2 regions of the Micromonospora sp. A200 genome follow, and region 1 is predicted to be linked to the other one. Evidence: riboswitches for the same ligand, from Rfam matches in the RefSeq annotation. Region 1 holds a riboswitch; the other holds the start of a gene.

Region 1 (10,640 bases):
CCCGGGACCGTCGCGGTACGCCGGAGTCCCGGTGGACGGCCGACCCGGCCGCGCCGACCGGCGAGCCGGCGTCCCTCGTCGGTCACCGGGTGGAGCCGACGGCGTGGGACGCCGCGGCGGACCGGGAGGCGCTGGCGGAGCCGGCCAGCGGGGTTGACGTCGGGGACGGAGCCGACTGGGACGGTACGGCCAGCCGGATCACGTCGGCGATGTCCACCGGGGAGCCGGTGGTGGGCAGCTCCTCCGCGCCGGTCCCGTCCGACGGGTTGCGAGCGGTCGACCCGATCCAGGTGCCACCGCCCGCCGACCTGGCCCAGGTTGCACCGGCTGCCGTTCCGTCCGACGGGCCGCGTGCGGCCGATCCGGTCCAGGTGGCTCGGGCCGCCGGTCCGGCCGACGCGCCGGCAGCAACCGGCGAGGTCACACCGCAGGTCGTGGTCGGGTCCGTGGCGGTCCCACCGGTAGCGGACCGGGCCGAGCAGCCGAACCGCACCGAGGAGACGGCAGCGACCACTCACCACACCGCGAGGGCCGAGCAGCCGCACGACACCGAGCAGACGGCAGTGACCGACGACCCCACCGCGCCCGCCGAGCCGGCCGAGCCCACCACCGTCACCCCCCGGCCCCGACCGAATCGGACCCGCAAGTCCCGCTCGGCCGGGTCGGACGAGCCGGTCGCCAGCACCGCCAGCGGCACCGGATCGGACGCTCCGGTGGCCGCCACCTCCACCACGACCAGCGACGCCGGATCCGGCGACCCGGTGGCGGCCACCCTCGCCACCACCGGCGACGCGGCGGAGGCCACCGACGCGGGTCCCGCGGCTGCCACCACCGCCCCCGCGGCTGCCACCACCGGCTCCGCCGCTCCTGCCGCTGCCGCCGGCTCCGCCGCTGCGGTCACCGGCCGTAAGGGCTCGGCGAAACGGACGATCCGCCCCGCGACGGACCCGACAGCCGCCCCCGAGCCGGCCGCCTCCCCGGCTCCGGCGCCCGCCGCCCGTTCCGGTGCGGACACCGCGCCGGCCGACGACCCCGAGCGTGCGCTCGACCGGCCCAGGCTCGACCGCCCCGGGCTCGATCGGGCACTCGACCGGAGCCGCCTCGACCGGCCGGAACTCGACACAGCCCGGCTCGTCGAAGCCGGCCATGGCACCACCGAACTCGACCCGGCCACGCCCGACCCGGCACGGTTCGACCCGGCAGCGCTCGACTCGGCCCGCTCCGAGTACCCCTCGGCCGGGTCCACCAGGGACGACGTCCACGACGCGCCGGTTCCCCGGCCCGGCATGCGGTCGTCGGGTGCGGACCGCAGCCCGGCGCGCCACACCCCGTCCACCACCGGCGCCACTCCCGCGACCGCCGAGCAGGCGCCCCGCCCCCGGCACCAACTGCCCGACCTGAACAGCGCGGCGAGCTGGAACGCCTTCACCGCTCCCCGCCCCGCGCCGGCGCCGCCCCGCGCCGGCCTGCCCTTCCCGGACCACGGTCCGGAGGAGGAACCGAAGCCGGTCACCTTCCGCTGGGACGCGGACGACTCCCGGCCCGGCACCCCCGCTACGGCGAGCCGGTCGACGGACCTGCCCGCCGCCGAGGTGCCCGGTGTCGAACCTCGCGGGGCCGAGCCGTCGTCGGAGGTCGAGCCGGAGCCGGCGGCCGACCGGTCCCGTACGAAGCGGAGCCTGTTCCGCCGCAACAAGGCGCGCGGCGCCGAACCGGCGGCCGAGAACCCGGAGGCGGAGCCGCTCGCCGCGCAGGACGAGGAGTACGTCGACTGGGTTTCCGGCCTGAGCCGCCCGATGGCCGACAACGAGCCGGAGACGGAGAGCGGCCGCCGCTCGCTGCGGTCCAGCGGCCGGCACCACCGGGACTGAGGAAGCGCAGCGGTCCGGCGACGGCACCCGCCGTCGCCGGACCGGCATGGTTCTGGGTCAGGCCATCGGCAGGTACACCCGGCCGCCGGAGGAGAGGAACTCCGCCGACTTGTCCTGCATGCCGCGCGCGGCGTAGTCCTTCAGCTCCTGGGTGATCTTCATGGAGCAGAACTTCGGCCCGCACATCGAGCAGAAGTGCGCGGTCTTCGCCGGCTCGGCCGGCAGCGTCGCGTCGTGGTACGAGCGGGCGGTCTCCGGGTCCAGCGAGAGGTTGAACTGATCCTCCCAGCGGAACTCGAACCGGGCCTTGGACAGCGCGTCGTCCCAGGCCTGCGCGCCGGGGTGGCCCTTGGCCAGGTCGGCCGCGTGCGCCGCGATCTTGTACGCGATCACGCCCGCCTTCACGTCGTCCCGGTCCGGCAGCCCCAGATGCTCCTTCGGGGTGACGTAGCAGAGCATCGCGGTGCCGAACATGCCGATCATCGCCGCGCCGATGGCCGAGGTGATGTGGTCGTACGCGGGGGCGATGTCCGTGGTCAGCGGGCCGAGCGTGTAGAACGGCGCCTCGTGGCACCACTCCTGCTGGAGGTCCACGTTCTCCTTGATCTTGTGCATCGGCACGTGGCCCGGGCCCTCGATCATCACCTGCACGTCGTACTCCCAGGCGATCTTCGTGAGCTCGCCGAGGGTCCGCAGCTCGGCGAACTGGGCCTCGTCGTTGGCGTCCGCGATCGACCCGGGCCGCAGCCCGTCGCCGAGCGAGAACGTGACGTCGTAGCGGGCCAGGATCTCGCACAGCTCTCGGAAGTTGGTGTAGAGGAAGTTCTCCTCGTGGTGCGCCAGGCACCAGGCCGCCATGATCGACCCGCCCCGGGAGACGATCCCGGTCACCCGGTCCACCGCCAGCGGCACGTACGGCAGCAGCACCCCAGCGTGCACGGTCATGTAGTCGACGCCCTGCTCGGCCTGCTCGACGACGGTCTCCCGGAACACCTCCCAGCTCAGCTTCACCGGGTCACCGCCGACCTTCTCCAGCGCCTGGTAGATCGGCACGGTCCCGATCGGCACCGGCGAGTTGCGCACGATGGCCTCGCGGGTCTCGTGGATCCGCTTGCCGGTGGACAGGTCCATCACGGTGTCGGCGCCCCACCGGGTCGCCCAGGTCAGCTTCTCCACCTCCTCCGCGACGGACGAGGTGACCGCGGAGGTGCCGATGTTGGCGTTCACCTTCACCAGGAACGCCTTGCCGATGATCGCCGGCTCGCACTCCGGGTGGTTGACGTTGAGCGGCAGCACCGCCCGCCCGGCGGCGATCTCGTCCCGGACGAACTCCGGCGCCATCCCCTCCCGGATCGCCACGAACTCCATCTCCGGCGTGACGACCCCGGCGCGGGCGTACGCGAGCTGGGTGGGCCGCTTCCCGTCCGCCCCGGCCAACGGCGTGCCGGCACCGCGCACCGGGGCCACGTCACCGCGCTCGGCGATCCAATCCCCGCGCAGCGGCGGCAACCCCACCTCCGGATCGGAGCCCGGGCCGGAGGTGTCGTAAAGGCGCAGCGGCGGGTTGTCCCCGGTCAGCTCCACCTCGGCGAACGGCACCCGGACGTCCGGCCGTGACCCCTCGACGTAGACCTTGCGACGTGCCTGCATGACAGCCTCCCTGATGGTCAACAGGACCAGCCGAAGTGGTCCAGCGGGCCGCGTCCCGCGCCCAGTTCCCAGTCCCGCGCGCCGGTCAGCGCGCGGGTGACGTACTCCTTGGCGGCGGCGACCGCGACCGGCACCGGGTCGCCCGCCGCCAGCCGGACGGCGATCGCCGCCGAGAACGAGCAGCCGGTGCCGTGGGTGTGCCGGGTCCGCACCCGGGGCGCGCGCAGCAGGATGGTCGTCCCGCCGCCGCACAGCACGTCGACCGACTCGCCGCCGGCGTCCACGTCACCGCCGGTCACCACCACGTGCGCCGGGCCGCCGGCGGCGATCGCCTCGGCGGCGACCGCCATCTCCTCGACCGTGGTCACCGGGCGTCCGGTGAGGGCGGCGGCCTCCGCGCAGTTCGGCGTCGCCACCTCCGCGTACGGCAGCAGCCGCTCGACCGCCTCCACCACGCCGAGCGGGTGTCCACTGGTGGCGACCAGCACCGGGTCGACGACCAGGTACGGCAGCCGGCCCGCCTTCGCCGCCTCGGCCACGGCGTCGGCGACCGCCGGGGTGCCGAGCATTCCGGTCTTCACCGCCCGGACATGGAAGTCGCCGAGCACGCTGTCGAGCTGCTCGGTGACCGTTCGCGGGGGCAACGGCAGCACGGCGTCGACGCCCCGGGTGTTCTGCGCGGTGACGGCCGTGATCACGCTGGTCCCGTACGCGCCGAGGGCGGCGAAGACCTTGAGGTCGGCCTGGATGCCGGCACCGGCACCGGAGTCCGAGCCGGCGATGGTGAGGACGGTCTTCGGCGTCACTGTCCCTCTTCCCGGGTCGCTGTTGGAGGCCGACCGTGCGGGTTCGTCGCTGTCGGCGTGGGGGGCTGCGGCCGACCGTGCCCACTCCGGGCGGTCAGGCTTGATCCCTGCGTGGGCACGGTCGGCCGCAGCACCGTGTCGGGAACCTCCGCGCGGGCGTGCCGGCTTCGCGGCACCGGGGCGGGCGCGAGCGCCGAGCCGGCTGATGTGGTGGCCGGAGTCGCTGCTTGGAAGGCCTCGGTCAGGGTGGCGGCTGCCCGGGTGGGGTCTTCGGCTCGCATGATGGCGCCGAGCACGGCCACGCCGACGGCTCCCGCCTCGACGCAGGCGTACACCTGGTCGGGGGTGTCGATGCCGCCGAGGGCGAGGATCGGCACGGGGCTGGCCTGGATCAGCTCGGCGAGCCCGTCCGGATGCAGGGGTGGGCCGTAGCCGGGTTTGGTTCTGCTGGGGAAGACGGGTGAGAGGGTGGCGTAGTCCTCGGTGGTGAGTCGGGCCAGTTCAGCACGGTCGTGGCAGGAGCGGCCGACCAGGCCGAGGGTCGGTGGCGGGTAGGGGCCGGCCGACGGCAGGTGGACGGCGTCGCCGTCCAGGGGGTCGGGGCCGGCGACGATCAGGGTGCCGCCGGCCTCGGCGAGGAGCGGACGCAGCGCGGCGGCGAGAGCGGCACGTTCGGCGCGGGGCAGGTCCTTCTCGCGTAGCACCACCCAGCGCACTCCCCCGGCCACCGCCGCCGCGACCACCTCCGGCAGCGGCCGCCGGGCCTGCCAGCGGTCGGTGAGCACCACCAGGCCCGAGGGCACCACCGGACGGGCGGGCCCGGTCGCGGCGAGCCGCCCCGAGCCGGCTCGCCGGGGGTCCGGGCGCGTCCCGGCGGGGCGTGGACCGCGCACTGCGCCCGCCTCGGGCGGCCCGTCGACGACCTGCCGCGTCACCGTCACAGGTCGGGCCTTCCCTCGTCGGGGGTGGAGGCGAGGGCGTGGAAGCGGCGGGCGATCCGGCCGGCGCCGTACGCGAGCCGGCCCGCCTCCACCGCGTACCGCATGGCGGTGGCCATCGCCACCGGGTCGGCGGCCCGGGTGACCGCGCTGGCCAGCAGCACCGCGTCGCAGCCCAGCTCCATGGCGAGCGCCGCGTCGGAGGCGGTACCGATGCCGGCGTCGAGAATCACCGGCACGGCCACGCTCTGCCGGATCAGCCGGATGTGGTGCGGGTTGGTCACGCCCAGCCCGGAGCCGATCGGCGCGCCGGCCGGCATCACCGCGGCGCAGCCCACATCGGCCAGCCGGCGGGCCAGGATCGGGTCGTCGGAGGTGTACGGCAGCACGGTGAACCCGTCGGCGACCAGTTCCTCGGCGGCGCGCAGCAGCTCCACCCCGTCGGGCAGCAGCGTGCGCTCGTCGCCGATCACCTCCAGCTTCACCCAGTCGGTGTCGAACGCCTCCCGGGCCAGGTGGGCCACCTTCACCGCTTCGCCGGCGGTGTAGCAGCCGGCGGTGTTCGGCAGCAGCCGCACCCCGCACCGGTCCAGCACGTCGAGCAGCCCGCCGGCTGCGGCGGGGGTGGTGTCCACCCGGCGCAGGGCCACCGTGACCAGCTCGGTGCCGGAGGCCCGGACGGCCTGCTCCAGCACGTGCAGGTTGGCCGCGCCGCCGGTGCCGAGGATGAGCCGCGACCCGAGGGTGACGGTGCCGATGGTCAGCGTCATGCCGCTCACCCGCCCTGGGCGGCGCTGAGCACCTCGACCCGGTCGCCGTCGCGCAGCACGGTCGCCGGCCAGCCGGTGCGGGGCACCACCTCGCCGTTCACCGCCACCGCGAGGCCGCGCCGCTGCTCGGTGACCGCGCGGACCAGGTCCGCCACGGTCGACCCGCCGGGCAGGTCCCGGCCGGCACCGTTGACGATCAGTTGCACGTCTCCTCCTCGGGGGTGGGTGCGATCCGGTCCCGGCCGGCGGCCCGGGCGGCGGCGCCGGCGGTGAACCGGTCCGGCGCGAAGGGGGCGAGCAGCGGGTCCGCCGCGCCGGTGAGCACCAGTTCGGTGATCAGGTCGGCGGTGACCGGGGTGAGCAGGATGCCGTGCCGGTGGTGGCCGGTGGCGACCAGCACACCGGGCCGGCCGGGCAGCGGCCCGAGGATCGGCGCGTTGTCCGGCGTACCGGGGCGCAGCCCGGCGGCGGCCTCCACCAGGATGTACTCGGCCAGGTCGGGCACCAGGTCGACGGCGGCGCGGAGCAGCCGCAGCACCGCCCCGGCGGTCACCTCGGTGTCGGCGCGCTCCTCGACGGTCGCGCCGAGGACCACCTCGCCGTCGGCGCGCGGCACCAGGTACACCGACTCGCCGTCGGCGTACCCCCGGATCACGTGCCGGAAGTCCGGCGTGCCGCGACCGGGCGCGCGCAGCCGGAGCACCTGCCCCTTCACCGGCCGGACCGGCAGGCCGGTGAGCGCGGCGGCGCCGCAGCCGGCGGCGACCACGGTGACCCGGGCGTCCACGTCGGTGAGGCTGGCGACCGCGCCGGGTACCAGCGTGGCCCCGGCCCGCTCGGCCGCCGCCCGCAGCGCGGCCACTAGCCGCCGGGGGTCGACCTGGTGGTCGCCGGGCGCGACCGCGCCGCCGCGCACCCGCGGCGCCAGCGCCGGCTCGCGGTCCCGCAACTCGGAGGGGCGCAGCGGCGTGATCGGCAGCCCCAACCCCCGCTGGTACGACCAGAGTCGCCGCGCCTCGGCCAGGTCGTCACCGGTGAGCCCGACGACGAGGGTGCCCTCGGTGCGGTGGCCGAAATCGGTGCCGGCGGCCTCGGCCAGCTCGGCGGCGAAGCCCGGCCAGCGGGCGGCCGACTCGGTGAGCAGCCCGGTCAGCTCGTGCTCCCCGAAGTACGCCTCGGCGACCGGCGAGAGCATCCCGGCGGCCACGTGGGACGCGCCGGAGCCGGGGGCGGGATCGTGCACGACGACGCGCAGCCCGCGCGCGGCGCAGCGCCAGGCGATCGCCAGCCCGACCGGTCCCGCCCCCACCACGGCGACGTCCGGTCGGGTCAGCACGTCAGCGCCCCGAGCAGTTCAGCGGTAGCTCGGGCCGGATCCGTTGATCCGGACAGCGCCCCCACCACCGCCACCCCGTACGCCCCGGCGGCCCGCAGCGCCGGCACCGACGCGGCGGTCACCCCGCCGATGGCGATCACCGGCACGGCGACGGCCTCGGCGACGGCGCGTACCCCGTCCGGGCCGATCGGGGCCGGCAGGCCGGTCTTGGTGGTGGTGGCGTGGCAGGGGCCCACGCCCAGGTAGCTGGCTCCGGCGGCGACCGCCTCGGTGGCGGCGACCGGTTCCCGGGCGGTGGCGCCGAGCACGGCGGTGGCGCCGAGCACCCGGCGGGCCGCCCCGACCGGCAGGTCGTCCGCGCCCACGTGGCCCCCGGCGGCGCCCACCGCGAGCGCCACGTGCAGCCGGTCGTTGACCAGGCACGGCACCCCGTACGGCGCGCACAGCGCGAGCACCCGGCGGGCCAGCTCGTACGCCTGCCGGTCGGTGGCGTCGTCGTCCACCCGGACCTGTACGACCAGCTCGGCGCGGGCCACCGGCAGGGCGGCGCGCAGCACGGCGAGCGGGTCGCGCCCCGGCCGGGTGTCGGTGATCAGATGCAGTCGTCCCAGGGACGGCACGGCAACGCTCCTCCCTGCGCCGGCATTACCCGGATCAGGTTCGACGGTCGGGGGCTTCAGCCCCCCTCTCAGCCCGGTGCACCGGGCTCCCGTGGGTCACTTGCGGCATACCGTACGACGGATGCGCCGATCCGCCAAGGGCGGGGTGCGCTTTTCCCACGGACCGTCTCAACTCGACGGTGCGGGCAGCGCGTGACGAACCCCTCACGCCATGCTGTCCGGTTGGCCCTGAGTGGACGGACCGGGCACGAAAGAACGGGGCACCTCGGAGGCGTCGCAACGACTCCGAGGTGCCCCGCTCACGGGTGGTGCGACCGCCGGTGGGTCGGCCGACCGGCCGACGATCAGAGGATGGCGTCGAGGGCGTCCAGGTCCTCGTCGGTGGGCTGCCAGGTCCCGGCCTCGGCGTTGGCCCGCACCTGCTCCGGCGTGGTGGCGCCGGCGATCACCGAGGTCACCGCCGGACGGGCGGCCAGCCCGCCGATCGCCACCTGGAGCATCGACAGGCCGCGCTCGCCGGCGTACGCCTCGATGGCCTCGATGGTGTCCCAGTCCGCGGCGGCGAGGCGCTGCGCGTACCGGCCGCCGCCGGAGAGCCGGCTGCCGGCGGGCGGCGCCTCGTTGCGCTTGTACTTGCCGGTGAGCAGGCCGTTGGCGAGCGGGAAGAACGGCAGCATGCCCAGGCCGAACCGCTCGCAGGCGGGCACGACCTCGGTTTCGACGGAGCGTTCCAGCAGCGAGTAGTGGTTCTGCGCGCTGATGAACCGGGCCCGCCCGTTGGAGGAGGCGACCCAGTCGGCGTCGGCGATCTGCCAGCCGGCGAAGTTGGAGTTGCCGAGGTAGCGCACCTTGCCGGCGCGGACGAGGTCGTCCAGGGCGGCGAGCGTCTCGTCGATCGGGGTGCCCGGGTCGGGCTCGTGCATCTGGTACAGGTCGATGTGGTCGGTGCCGAGCCGGCGCAGCGACGCCTCCACGGCCCGGGCGATGTAGCGGCGCGCGCCCCGGGCGCCGTGGTCGGGGCCGTTCATGCCGTGCATGTCCATGCCGAACTTGGTGGCCACCACCACGTCGTCCCGGCGCCCCTTGAGCGCCTGCCCGAGCAGTTCCTCGGAGCCGCCCTGCGGCTCGCCGTAGATGTCGGCGGTGTCGAAGAAGTTGATCCCGGCGTCGAGGGCGGCGTCGACCACCGCCCGGGTGCCGTCGAGGTCGAGCTTGCGGCCGAAGTTGTTGCAGCCGATGCCGACCAGGGACACCACGAGCCCGGAGTCGCCCAACCGGCGGTAGGTCATCTCAGTCACGTGATCCACCCTATGCCCGCCGCGAGCGACGGGCCCCGCGCCCGCCGCCCGTCAGCGCACGTCCCAGACCGGCTCCGGCGTCTCCACCACCTCGCCGTCGCCGCCGAACAGCACGAACCGGTCGAAGGACCGGGTGAACCAGCGGTCGTGGGTGACCGCGACCACCGTCCCGGAGAACGCGGCCAGCCCGGCCTCCAGCGCCTCGGCGGAGGCGAGGTCGAGGTTGTCCGTCGGCTCGTCGAGCAGCAGCAGGGTCGCCCCGGACAGTTCCAACAGGAGCACCAGGAAACGTGCCTGCTGCCCGCCGGAGAGGGTGCCGAAGCGCTGGTCGCCCTGTGCGGCCAGCTCGTACCGGCTGAGCGCCGCCATCGCGGCGTGCCGGTCCATCCCGGCCCGGTGGTCGTCGCCCCGCCAGAGGATCTCGACCAGGGTCTTCGCCACCAGCTCGGGCCGGTCGTGGGTCTGGGAGAAGTGGCCGGGCCGGACCCGCGCGCCGAGCCGGACCGTGCCGTCGTGGGCGACCGGGGCCAACGCGGCCGCGCCGTCGACCGGGCCGTTGGCCGGGTCCGGGTCGGTGCCGCCCCGGGCGAGCAGCCGCAGGAAGTGCGACTTCCCCGTCCCGTTGGCGCCGAGCACGGCGACCCGGTCGCCGTACCAGAGTTCCAGGTCGAAGGGGTAGGTCAGGCCGTCGAGCTCCAGCTGGTCGCAGATGACCGCGCGCTTGCCGGTCCGCCCGCCGGCCAGGCGCATCCGGATGTCCTGGTCCTTCGGGGGTACGGGCGGCGGCCCGGCCTCCTCGAACTTGCGCAGCCGGGTCTGCGCCGCCTGGTAGCGCGACGCCATCCCGTCGTTGTACGCGGCCTTCTGCTTGTACATCAGCATCAGCTCGCGCAGCTTCTGGTGTTCCTCGTCCCAGCGTTTGCGCAGCTCGTCGAGGCGGGCGTGCCGGGCCACCCGGGCGTCGTACCAGCTGGCGAAGCCCGCCGGGTGCACCCAGGCGCTGCCGCCCTCGACGGCGACCACCCGATCGGCGGTCTGGGCCAGCAGTTCCCGGTCGTGCGAGACGTAGAGCACGGACTTGCCGGACTCGCGCAGCCGCGCCTCCAGCCAGCGCTTGCCGGGCACGTCGAGGAAGTTGTCCGGCTCGTCGAGGAGCAGTACCTCGTCGGTGCCGCGCAGCAGCAGTTCCAGGGCGAAGCGCTTCTGCTGGCCGCCGGAGAGGGTGCGCACCGGGCGGTCCCGGGCGGCGTCCCAGGGCAGGTCCAGCACGATGGTGGCGACCGTGTCGAAGAGCACCTCGGCGTCGTACCCGCCGGTCTCGCCCCAGGCGGCCAGCGCGTCCGCGTACGCC
Region 2 (10,640 bases), on a different contig from region 1:
TCCGTCTCCCCGCCCCCATCTCCCGTCGCCCGTCTCCCAGTCGATCTTGCAGTTTGTGCCCTCGGTCCGCGGCTTTCGCGCGGGTTTGTCGGGGCGGAAACTGCAAGATCGCGCGGGGGAGAGGGCGAGCGCGGGGGAGAGGGCGAGCGCGGGGGTGGGGCGGGGGCAGGGGGTGGGGGCTAGGCGGGGGTTTCGGAGCGGTCGCCGGCCCAGACGGTGTGGAACGAGCCGTCCCGGTCGACCCGGTGGTAGGTGTGCGCGCCGAAGTTGTCCCGCAGGCCCTGGATCAGCGCCGCCGGCAGCCGCTCCGCGCGCAGCGCGTCGAAGTAGGCCAGCGACGAGGAGAACGCCGGGGTGGGCACGCCGGCCCGGGCCGCGTCGGCGACCACCCGCCGCCAGCTCGGCACCCCAGCGCCGACCGCCTCGGCGAAGTACGGCGCCACCAGCAGCGTCGGCAGGTCCGGCTGGGCGTCGTACGCCTCGCGGATGCGGTCGAGGAAGCGGGCCCGGATGATACAGCCGCCCCGCCAGATGGTGGCGGTGCCGCCGAGGTCGATGTCCCAGTCGTACTCGCGGCTGCCGGCGCGGATGTGGTCGAAGCCCTGCGCGTACGCGACGATCTTGCTGGCCAGCAGCGCGCGCCGGACGTCCTCGACGAAGGTCTCCCGCTCCTCGACCTGCCACTTCTCGCCGGCGTCGGGGAAGGCCCGGCGGGCGGCGGCGCGCTGGTCGGCGTGGCCGGAGAGCGACCGGGCGAAGGTCGCCTCGGCGATGCCGGTGATCGGGATGCCCAGGTCGAGCGCGCTCTGCACGGTCCACCGGCCGGTGCCCTTCTGCTCGGCCTGGTCGAGCACCACGTCGACGAAGGCCCGGCCGGTCGCCGCGTCGGTGTGTGCCAGCACGTCGGCGGTGATCTCGATCAGGAAGGACTCCAGCTCGCCGGTGTTCCAGTCCCGGAAGATGCCGGCGATCTCCGCCGGGCTCGCCGACAGCCCCGCCCGCAGCAGGTCGTACGCCTCGGCGATGAGCTGCATGTCGGCGTACTCGATGCCGTTGTGCACCATCTTCACGAAGTGGCCGGCGCCGTCCGGGCCGATGTGCCGGCAGCACGGGACGCCGTCCACCTGCGCGGCGATCTTCTCGAAGATCGGCCCGAGCTTGGCGTACGACTCGGCCGAGCCGCCGGGCATGATGCTCGGGCCGTGCAGCGCGCCCTCCTCCCCGCCGGAGACGCCGGTGCCGACGAAGTGCAGCCCGTGCCCGCGCAGCGTCTCCTCCCGGCGGCGGGTGTCCGCGAAGTGCGCGTTGCCGCAGTCGACGACGATGTCGCCCTCCTCCAGCAGCGGGACCAGCTCGTCGATCACCGCGTCGGTGGGGCCGCCGGCCTTCACCATGACGATCACCGCGCGGGGTCGCTCCAGAGTGGCGACGAAGTCCGCGAGGGACTCGGACCCGACGAAGGTGCCCTCGCCGCCGTGCTCCGCGAGGAGGCTGCGGGTGCGCTCGGGGGAGCGGTTGTGCACGGCCACGGTGAAGCCGTTGCGGGCCAGGTTCCGGGCCAGGTTGCGGCCCATCACCGCCAGCCCCGTGACCCCGATCTGCGCCGTCGCCTGCTGAGCCATCCGTCCGCCACCTCTCGTCGGCCTGCCGTCCTGCGACCGTATCGCGGCCACCGGCCGCCAGGGTCCGGACATCGACGCTCGGTGAGTGGCACGGTGCGGGCCGTCGCGGGCGCCGGGCTGCGGGACCAGCCGGGCCGGCCAGCGGCGGCGCCGGGCGGGGTCAGCCCTCGGCCAGGCGGGCCTCGACGTGGGCCACCTTGCCGGTGAGCGCGTCGGTGACGCCGGGTCGCACGTCGGCCTTGAGCACCACGCTGACCCGGGGTGCCTGTTCGGCCACCACGTCGACCGCCCGCTTGACCACCGCCATCACCTCGTCCCACTCACCCTCGACGGTGGTGAACATGGCGTCGGTGCGGTTGGGCAGGCCGGAGGCACGGACCACCCGGACCGCCTCGGCGACCAGGTCACCGACGGACTCGCCGACGCCCAGCGGGGTAATCGAGAACGCGATCAGCATGCCGCCGATGGTGCCAGTAAATCGGCTGCGGCGGCCGCCGTCGGTGGGTTAGCCTCTCGGCATGCGTATCTGACGCCCCACCTTCAGCCAGTCGGGCCCGCCGCGTCGTCGGGGGTCCGGCCGCGCCGGGCGTCCGCATTCCCCACCTTTCCCGTACGGGTGGTGTCTCCGTGGTCGGGCCGCCCGGGCCGTTCCCTGCCCGCCGATCGCCCGCCTCGCGGCGCGGTCCCCGCATCCGAAGGAGGCAGCGTATGCCCGCCAAGCGCAGTCCGAAGAAGTCCCGCCCGTCGGCGCCGGCCAAGGTGGCGGTGAGCCCGCCGGATCTCGACGCGCTCACCGTGGCGCCCGCCGCCCCGGTCACCCTGCCGGAGGAGACGGGCTCCGCGCCCGCCGCCCGGCCCGCCCCGGCGACGCCGCCGTGGACCGGCCCGCCGGTGCGCGGCGGCTCCACCGCCGCCCGTGGCCAGACCCGCCGGTACGCCTTCCGCCGCAGCTGATCCGCGCTGCTGGTACGGAGGCCGGTCGGTCGCGTACCTGATCCGGCGCTCCCGGTGCGGCGACCCTTCGGCTGCCGCACCGGGCCGCCGGTCCGGGACCCGGTCGCCCCGGGTCAGCCGATCAGCGGGCGGAAGGTGCCGAGCGCGACGCTGACCGCGATCGCCGCACCCCCCAGCACGGCCGCTCCGACCACGAGCAGCCCGTCGGCCAGGCCGAACCGCTGCCGGCGGGCGAAGGTGCGCGGGGTGCCGGCGTCGAAGCCCCGGGCGTCCATCGCCACGGCCAGCCGGGTGCCCCGCCGGATCGCCCCGACCAGCAGGGCGAACGCGGTCGACACGAACAGTCGTAGCTTCGCCACCGGGTTGCGCCCGGCGTCCACGCCACGCGCCCGGCGGGCCATCTCGATCATCTGCCACTCCTGGCCGAGCAGCGGGACCAGCCGGAACGCGGCCAGCGTCCCGATGGCGAAGCGGGCCGGCGCCTTCGCGTTCTGCACCAGCGCGTCGGCCAGGTCGGTCGGGTCGGTGGTGGCGAAGACGATCACGCCCGGCAGGGCCACCGCGAACATCCGCAGCACCAGCCCGAGCACCGTGAGCAGCACTCCCGAGGTGACCAGCAGCGGCCCGGCGTCCAGCAGCACCCGGCCGGACCGGTCGGCGGCGAAGAGCACCAGCGTGACCACGATGCCGGCCGCGGCGGCCAGCAGCGGCAGGGCCCGCCGGGCCAGCACCCGGTACCGGATCCCGAACAGCGGCAGCACGGCCAGCTCCACGGCGATCGCGATGGCCGGGGCGACCGGGTCCAGGGTGGCCACCAGGACGGCCGAGAAGACCAACGCGGCGGCCAGCTTTGCCACCGGGTTGCGCCGGGCCAGCGGCGCGCCGGGCGCCGCGACGGGTTCCAGGCTGATCACGGGCATCGCCCGGAGTCGCCGTCGGCCGGGTCGGGCCGCTGGTTCAGGGTGACGGTGCGGTCGGCGAGCGCGGCGACGAAGTCCGCGTCGTGGGTGACGGTGACGACGCCGTGCCCGGCGTCGCGCAGCTCGGCGAAGAGGTCGAGCAGCTCCCGCCAGGTGCGCCGGTCCTGGCCGAAGGTCGGTTCGTCGCAGATCAGCAGGCGGGGCGCGGTGGCCAGCGCGGTCGCCACGCTGAGCCGCCGCGCCTCCCCACCGGAGAGGGTGTACGGGTTCGCCCCGGCCAGCCGGGTCAGCCGCAGCCGGTCCAGCAGGGCGTCCACGGTGGCGCGCACCGCCGGCTCGGACTGGCCGGTCCGGCGGGGGCCGAGCGCCAGCTCGTCGAAGACGGTGGCGGTGACGAACTGGTGCTCCGGGTCCTGGAAGACCGAGCCGATCCGGCGGGCCAGCGCGGGCGCCCGCCAGCGGTGCGGGGGAGTGCGCTCGTCCGGCCCGGCCAGCGCGGCCGTGGCGGTGACCCGGCCGACGCCGGGGCGGAGCAGCCCGCCGAGGAGCAGGGCCAGGGTGGACTTGCCGACGCCGTTGGGCCCGAGCACGGCGAGCGCCTCGCCGGCGCGTACCCGCAGGTCGGTGGGGGCCAGCCGGGGCGGCAGGCCGAGCCGGTCGGCGGTGAGCAACTCCTCGCCGGGCGGCCCGGTGGCGTGCCGGGGCGGGATGGTCCGGCCCGGCACCCAGACGCCCTCGGCGGCCAGTGCCTCGCCGTGCGCGGCGAAGACCGCCTCCGGCGGGCCGTCCGCGCGGACACCGCCGCCCGGCTCCAGCACCACCACCCGGTCGACCAGCGGCAGCGCCTCGGCGACCCGGTGTTCGACCAGGATCAGGGTGGTGTCGGCGGACAGCGCGCCGGCGACCGCCCGGCGGACCAGGTCCGCGCCGGCCGGGTCGAGGTTGGCGGTCGGCTCGTCGAGCAGCAGCAGGCCGGGGCGCAGGGCGAGCGCGCCGGCCAGGGCCAGGCGCTGCTGCTCGCCGCCGGAGAGCGCCGCGGTGGGCCGGTCCCGGTCGTACGGGAAGCCGACCCGGCGCAACGCCTCGTCCACCCGCGGCCAGATCTCCTCGGCCGGCACCCCCCGGTTCTCCAGCCCGAACGCGACGTCGTCGCCGCTGCGGGCCATCACCAGCTGGGTCTCCGGGTCCTGGAAGACGATGCCGACCCGTTCCCGGTCCTTGCGCGGGTCGAGCCCGTCGATCTCGACGGTGCCCTCCTGCTCGCCGGAGTCCTCGGGCAGCAGCCCGGCCAGTGCCGCCAGCAGGGTGCTCTTGCCCGCCCCGGACGGCCCGAGCAGCAGGACCCGTTCCCCGGCCTCGATCCGCAGGTCCACCCCGCGCACGGCCCACGCCTTCCGCCCGGCGTGCCGCCACCCGAACCCGCGCACCAACACCGCGCCCACCCGACCCCCTCCCTACCCAGGCCCACCCGGCTCCCGGCCGGTGATCAAGAGGTTTGCGTCACGACGGTGGCTCCCGTTGACGCAAACCTCTTGATCAACGAAGCGGGGGCGGTCAGATGGCGGCGCGTTCGCGGCCGGCGGGGAAGCGGTCGAGGACGCCGGTGCGGGCGAGGGCGCGGGTGAGCGCGACACTGCCCAGGCCGGCGATCACCAGGGAGCTGACCGCGGTGATCAGGATGTAGGGGAGGCGGAAGCTGCCCCAGGCGGTGTCCGGGTACCAGACGAAGACGTCGTAGAGCGCCGCCGCCAGGCCGGCCAGCGTGGCGGCCAGCAGGGCGACGGGCAGCCGGAAGACGCGGTACCCGAAGGCCGCGAAGGCGAGTTCCGCCGCGGCGGCCTCGAGCGGACCCTGGATGACCAGCGTCCAGCCCCAGCTGCTGCCCAACGCCACCGAGACCAGCGCGGCGACGGTGAGGGTGAAGAAGGCGGCGCCCGGCTTGCGGATGATCAGACCGCCCAGGACGGCCGGGACGAGCCAGACGCCGTAGATGGCGGCCCGGCCGGGCAGCGGGATCGCGTCGGCGGGGCCGTTCCAGAGCAGGCCCCAGGCCCAGAAGATGATGCCGAAGGCCACCCCGAGCACCGCCGCGATGACGATGTCGATGGTGCGCCACCGGTTGCTGTCGGTGTTGGTCATGTGTGCTCCCAGTCCAAATGATCGAACCAGGAGAAGACGCACGCCGCGCCCGGTGTGGGACCGGACGGCGGCGCGGCTGGAGGTCGACCGAACTCCCTGCGCTGGCATTACCCAGATCAGGTTCGAGGGTCTGCGGGCGGTGCCCGCACTCTCAGCGCTGTGCGCTCCCCTGTCGGATGTGAAGTTGTCTCGTCGACGCTAACAGCTCCGACCCCGCCACGGTCGGCCCGGGTGGACGACCGCCGGGCTGAGTAGGCTGCCGATCATGCAGGTCGAGGCGCGAGAGCTGACGTTCGAGGTACGCACCGGCGGCCCGGAGGGCGGCGAACCCGTCCTCCTGCTGCACGGCTTCCCGCAACACGGCGGCGAGTGGGACGACGTGGTGCCGGCGCTGCACGCCGCCGGCCTGCGCACGTACGCGCCGGACCAGCGGGGCTACTCGCCGGGCGCCCGCCCGGCCGAGGTGGCCGCCTACCGGCTGCCGGAGCTGGTCGAGGACGCGGTGGCGCTGCTCGACGCGCTGGGCGTCGAGGCGGCCCACGTGGTGGGGCACGACTGGGGCGCGGTCGTCGCCTGGGGCCTCGCCGCGGGGCACCCCGAGCGGGTCCGCACGCTGACCGCCGTCTCCGTGCCGCATCCGGCCGCGATGGCGCACGCGCTGGCGAACGACCCGGGGCAGAAGGCGCGCTCGTCGTACATGCTGCTGTTCCGCCAGGCGGGCAAGGCCGAGAAGGTACTGCTGGCCGTGCAGGCGACGGCCCTGCGCCGGATGCTCTCCCGGTTGGGCGACGCCGAGCGGGTGGCCCGGTACGCCGAGCCGATGCGGGAGCCGGGCGCGCTGACCGGGGCGCTGAACTGGTACCGGGCCATGTCCCTGGCCGACCTGGCCCGGATCGGGCCGGTCGCGGTGCCGACCACCTTCGTCTGGAGCGACAAGGACGTCGCGATCGGCCGGCCCGCCGCCGAGGCCTGCGCCGCCCAGGTGACCGGGCCGTACCGGTTCGTCGCGCTCCCCGGCGTCACCCACTGGATTCCCGACGAGGCGCCGGCCCCGCTGGCCGAGGCGATCCTGAACCGGGTACGCGGCCTGGGCTGAGCCCGCCGCTGGCCGACCCGACGAGCAGGACCGACGAGCGGAGGAACGCATGACGGTGAGCGCCGAGGCATACCTGGCGGTGGTGACCGAGACGATCGGCCGGGTGGCCGCGAGCCAGCGGGAGGCGGTGGGTCGGGCGGCCGACCTGATCGCCGAGGCGCTGCGCGCCGACGGGGTGGTGCACGCCTTCGGCACCGGCCACTCCGAGGCGCTGGCGATGGAGATCGCCGGCCGGGCCGGTGGGCTGGTGCCGACCAATCGGATCGCGCTGCGCGACCTGGTGCTGCTGGGCGGCGAGCCGGCAAGCATCCTCGGGCCGCACCTGGAGCGCGATCCGGCCGTGGCGCATCGGCTCTACGAGCTGGCCCCGGTCCGCCCGTCGGACATCTTCGTGCTGGCCTCCAACTCCGGCGTCAACGGCGCGATGGTGGAGTTCGCGTCGCTGGTCGTCGAACGGGGGCACCGGTTGGTGGCGATCACCTCGACGCAGCACTCGGGCCGGATGGCCTCGCGCCACCCGTCCGGGCGCAAGCTCGCCGACCTCGCCGACGTGGTGCTGGACAACGGCGCCCCGTACGGTGACGCGGCCCTGCCGCTGCCCGACGGCGGCGCGGTCGGCGCGGTCTCCTCGATCACCGCGGCCCTGCTGGCCCAGCAGATCGTGGCCGAGACGGTGGCCCGGCTGATCGCGGCGGGGGAGCGGCCCCCGGTCTACCTGTCGGCGAACATGACCGGCGGCGACGAGCACAACGCCGCGCTGGAGGCCCGGTACGCCGGCCGCATCCGCCGAGGTTCGTGAGCCGGTTTCGCGCCACTCCGGTTGGGGCATTGGCGTTGCTGCCGGCGGGGTGAGCCCCGTCGGCAGTACCGTCTCTTCCGGAGGTAGCGCGTGTCGAAGGAATCCGAGAAGCAGCGCTGGCAGCGTAACTTCGCCGATCTGCTCCAGGAGTTGCGCGTCGCGCAGACCGGCGTGCAGATCCTCTTCGCCTTCCTGCTGACCCTGCCGTTCAGCAACGGCTTCACCCGGACCAGCGGCTTCCAGAAGGACGTCTACATCGTCTCGCTGCTGTCGGCGGCGGCCGCCACCGCGATGATCATTTCGCCGGTCGCCTTCCACCGCGCGCTGTTCCGCCAGGGCCGCAAGCCGGAGCTGGTGCGCTTCGCGCACCGGATGGCCAGCGCCGGCCTCGGCTTCATGCTGATCTCGATGGTCAGCGCGGTGCTGCTGATCACCGACTTCGTGCTGCAGCGCGAGATCGCATTCGTGCTGAGCGCGCTCACCGGGCTGTGGTTCCTGACCTTCTGGGTCTTCCTGCCGATGGCCCGGCGCAACTGGGGTGAGGAGGTCGACGACGACGATGACGAGCCGCAGGTGCTGACCGGCGACTGACCCGGTCACCGGCCGGGAAATCCGACGTGCGCGCAACGCTACCCCTGGGTAACACCCGGGGGTAGCGTTGCTCTTGTCGAGCACGTTGACGCATCCGGACCGAGGTTCGAGGGGGCAGCCGTGACCACGACGCACAACAGCCGACCCACCGAGGACGGCGCCGGGCCGCTGCCGGCCGAGGCGGGCCAGGTCTCCGAGAAGGAGGCCCGACAGGTCGCCGAGGCGGCCCGGGAAACCGCCTGGGACCGGCCCAGCTTCGGCAAGGAGCTCTTCCTCGGCCGGTTCCGGCCCGACCTGATCCACCCCTGGCCCCGCTCCGACCCGGACGACGACGCGCGGGCCGAGCGGTTCCTCACCGAGCTCGGCGCGTACCTGCGGTCCGAGGTGGACGGCGCGGCCATTGAGCGGGACGCGTCCATCCCGGACGAGGTGTTCCAGGGGCTGGCCCGGCTCGGCGCGTTCGGCATGAAGATCGACCGGAAGTACGGCGGGCTCGGCCTGAGCAACCTGCACTACTGCCGGGCGCTGATGCTGGCCGGCTCGGTCAGCCCGGCGATCGGCGCGCTGCTCTCCGCCCACCAGTCGATCGGCGTGCCGCAGCCGCTGAAGATGTTCGGCACCGACGAGCAGAAGCAGCTCTTCCTGCCCCGGCTGGCCGCCGGGGAGGTGTCCGCGTTCCTGCTCACCGAGCCGGACGTCGGCTCCGACCCGGCCCGCCTGGCCACTATCGCCGAGCCGACCGCCGACGGCACGGGCTACCGGCTCAACGGGGTGAAGCTCTGGGCCACCAACGGCACGGTGGCCACCCTGCTGGTGGTGATGGCCCGGGTGCCGGCCGGCGAGGGGCGGCGCGGCGGCATCACCGCGTTCGTGGTCGACGGCGACAGCGACGGCATCACCGTCGAGCGGCGCAACGCCTTCGTCGGCCTGCGTGGCCTGGAGAACAGCCTGACCCGGTTCCACGACGTCTTCGTGCCCCGGGAGAACGTCATCGGTGGCGAGGGCAAGGGGCTGAAGATCGCCCTGACCACGCTGAACACCGGTCGGCTGTCGCTGCCGGCGATGTGCGTCGGCGCGGGCAAGTGGTCGCTGAACGTGGCCCGGGAGTGGGCCGCCGACCGGGTGCAGTGGGGCCGGCCGGTCGGCGAGCACGAGGCGGTCGCCCAGAAGCTCTCCTTCATCGCCGCCACCACGTACGGCATGGAGACCATGCTCGACCTCTGCTGCCTGCTCGCCGACGACGACCGCAACGACATCCGGATCGAGGCGGCCCTGGTCAAGCTCTACGCCAGCGAGATGGCCTGGAAGATCGCCGACGAGCTGATCCAGATCCGGGGCGGGCGCGGCTACGAGACGGCCGACTCGCTCGCCGCCCGGGGCGAACGCCCGGCCGCGGTCGAGCAGATGCTGCGGGACCTGCGGATCAACCGGATCTTCGAGGGCTCCACCGAGATCATGCACCTGCTGATCGCCCGGGAGGCGGTCGACGCGCACCTCTCGGTCGCCGGCGACATCATCGATCCGGACGCCGGCCTCGGTCGCAAGGCCAGGGCGGGGGCGCGGGCCGGGGCCTTCTACGCCAGGTGGCTGCCCACCCTCGCCGTCGGCAGGGGGCAGAGTCCGAACGCGTACGGCGAGTTCGGCCCGCTCGCCGGTCACCTGCGGCAGGTGGAGCGGCACTCCCGCAAGCTGGCCCGCTCGACCTTCTACGCGATGTCCCGCTGGCAGGGGAAGATGGAACGCAAGCAGGCGTTCCTCGGCCGGGTGGTGGACATCGGCGCGGAGCTGTTCGCGATGTCCGCGGTCTGCGTGCGGGCGTACGCGGAGCGGGACACCCGCCCGGAGAACGTCGAGCTGGCCGACCTGTTCTGCCGGCAGGCCCGGGTGCGGGTGGAGCAGCTGTTCACCGCGCTGTGGGAGAACACCGACTCGGTCGACGTCGCGGCGGCGAAGCGGATCCTCGCCGGCCGGTACGCCGCCCTGGAGTCCGGCGTGCTCACCCCGCCGGCCGACACCCCCTGGGTGGCGCGCTGGTCACCCGGCCCGTCGACCACGCCGGACGTCCGCCGCCGGATCCCCCGACAGGGCGGCTGAGCAAGGGGCTGGGCCGTCGCTGAAGTCAGCGGGCGACGGCCCAGGCCAGCACCGCCGCGAGGATCAGCCCGTTGAGCAGGGCGAGCACCAGGTACGCCTGCGGCGGGATCTTGCGACCCTTGCGGACGAAGCTCACCAGGACGGCGGCGTACCCGAGCAGCAGCACGGCGACGACGATCAGGAAGTACAGCACCGCCACACCCTAGCGGCCACCCCGCAGCCCGAGGCGGCGCAGCTCCAGTGCGGCGAGTGCGTCGACGGTGGCGTCGTCGCCCCGCCGCCACGCCTCCGCCACGTCCGGATCGATCCTGGTCAGCTTGCGCAGCGGCTGCCCGGCGAGAGCGCGCAGCGCCAGCAGGTCCCGCCCGGCCGGGGCGGTGGCGAGCGCCTTCGCCGCGGCGGCCCGGCGCATCCAGCGCACCCGC

Evidence for each region. Region 1 has a riboswitch for thiamine pyrophosphate ahead of thiE (thiamine phosphate synthase). Riboswitches for the same ligand answer to the same signal wherever they lie in the genome.
Region 2: it holds a riboswitch for thiamine pyrophosphate, as region 1 does, so the genes downstream of both, M2302_RS12565 (ECF transporter S component) here and thiE (thiamine phosphate synthase) in region 1, are expected to answer to the same signal.

The regions. Positions count from the first base shown of each region.
Region 1 covers NZ_JARXXY010000004.1:156,084-166,723, forward strand. The annotation lists gene M2302_RS05860 (hypothetical protein) at 1-1,871, shown strand, start outside; gene thiC (phosphomethylpyrimidine synthase ThiC) at 1,929-3,521, opposite strand; gene thiD (bifunctional hydroxymethylpyrimidine kinase/phosphomethylpyrimidine kinase) at 3,539-4,327, opposite strand; partial or broken gene M2302_RS33065 (thiamine phosphate synthase) at 4,558-5,133, opposite strand; gene M2302_RS05880 (thiazole synthase) at 5,265-6,044, opposite strand; gene thiS (sulfur carrier protein ThiS) at 6,041-6,241, opposite strand; gene thiO (glycine oxidase ThiO) at 6,232-7,371, opposite strand; gene thiE (thiamine phosphate synthase) at 7,365-7,991, opposite strand; TPP riboswitch at 7,986-8,094, opposite strand; gene M2302_RS05900 (aldo/keto reductase) at 8,336-9,298, opposite strand; gene M2302_RS05905 (ATP-binding cassette domain-containing protein) at 9,341-10,640, opposite strand, start outside.
Region 2 covers NZ_JARXXY010000010.1:162,790-173,429, reverse strand. The annotation lists gene gndA (NADP-dependent phosphogluconate dehydrogenase) at 180-1,622, opposite strand; gene M2302_RS12585 (MTH1187 family thiamine-binding protein) at 1,783-2,079, opposite strand; gene M2302_RS12580 (hypothetical protein) at 2,331-2,576, shown strand; gene M2302_RS12575 (energy-coupling factor transporter transmembrane component T) at 2,690-3,490, opposite strand; gene M2302_RS12570 (ABC transporter ATP-binding protein) at 3,487-4,938, opposite strand; gene M2302_RS12565 (ECF transporter S component) at 5,051-5,635, opposite strand; TPP riboswitch at 5,711-5,816, opposite strand; gene M2302_RS12560 (alpha/beta hydrolase) at 5,901-6,731, shown strand; gene M2302_RS12555 (SIS domain-containing protein) at 6,781-7,530, shown strand; gene M2302_RS12550 (DUF6328 family protein) at 7,621-8,121, shown strand; gene M2302_RS12545 (acyl-CoA dehydrogenase family protein) at 8,242-10,215, shown strand; gene M2302_RS12540 (hypothetical protein) at 10,241-10,408, opposite strand; gene M2302_RS12535 (hypothetical protein) at 10,418-10,640, opposite strand, start outside.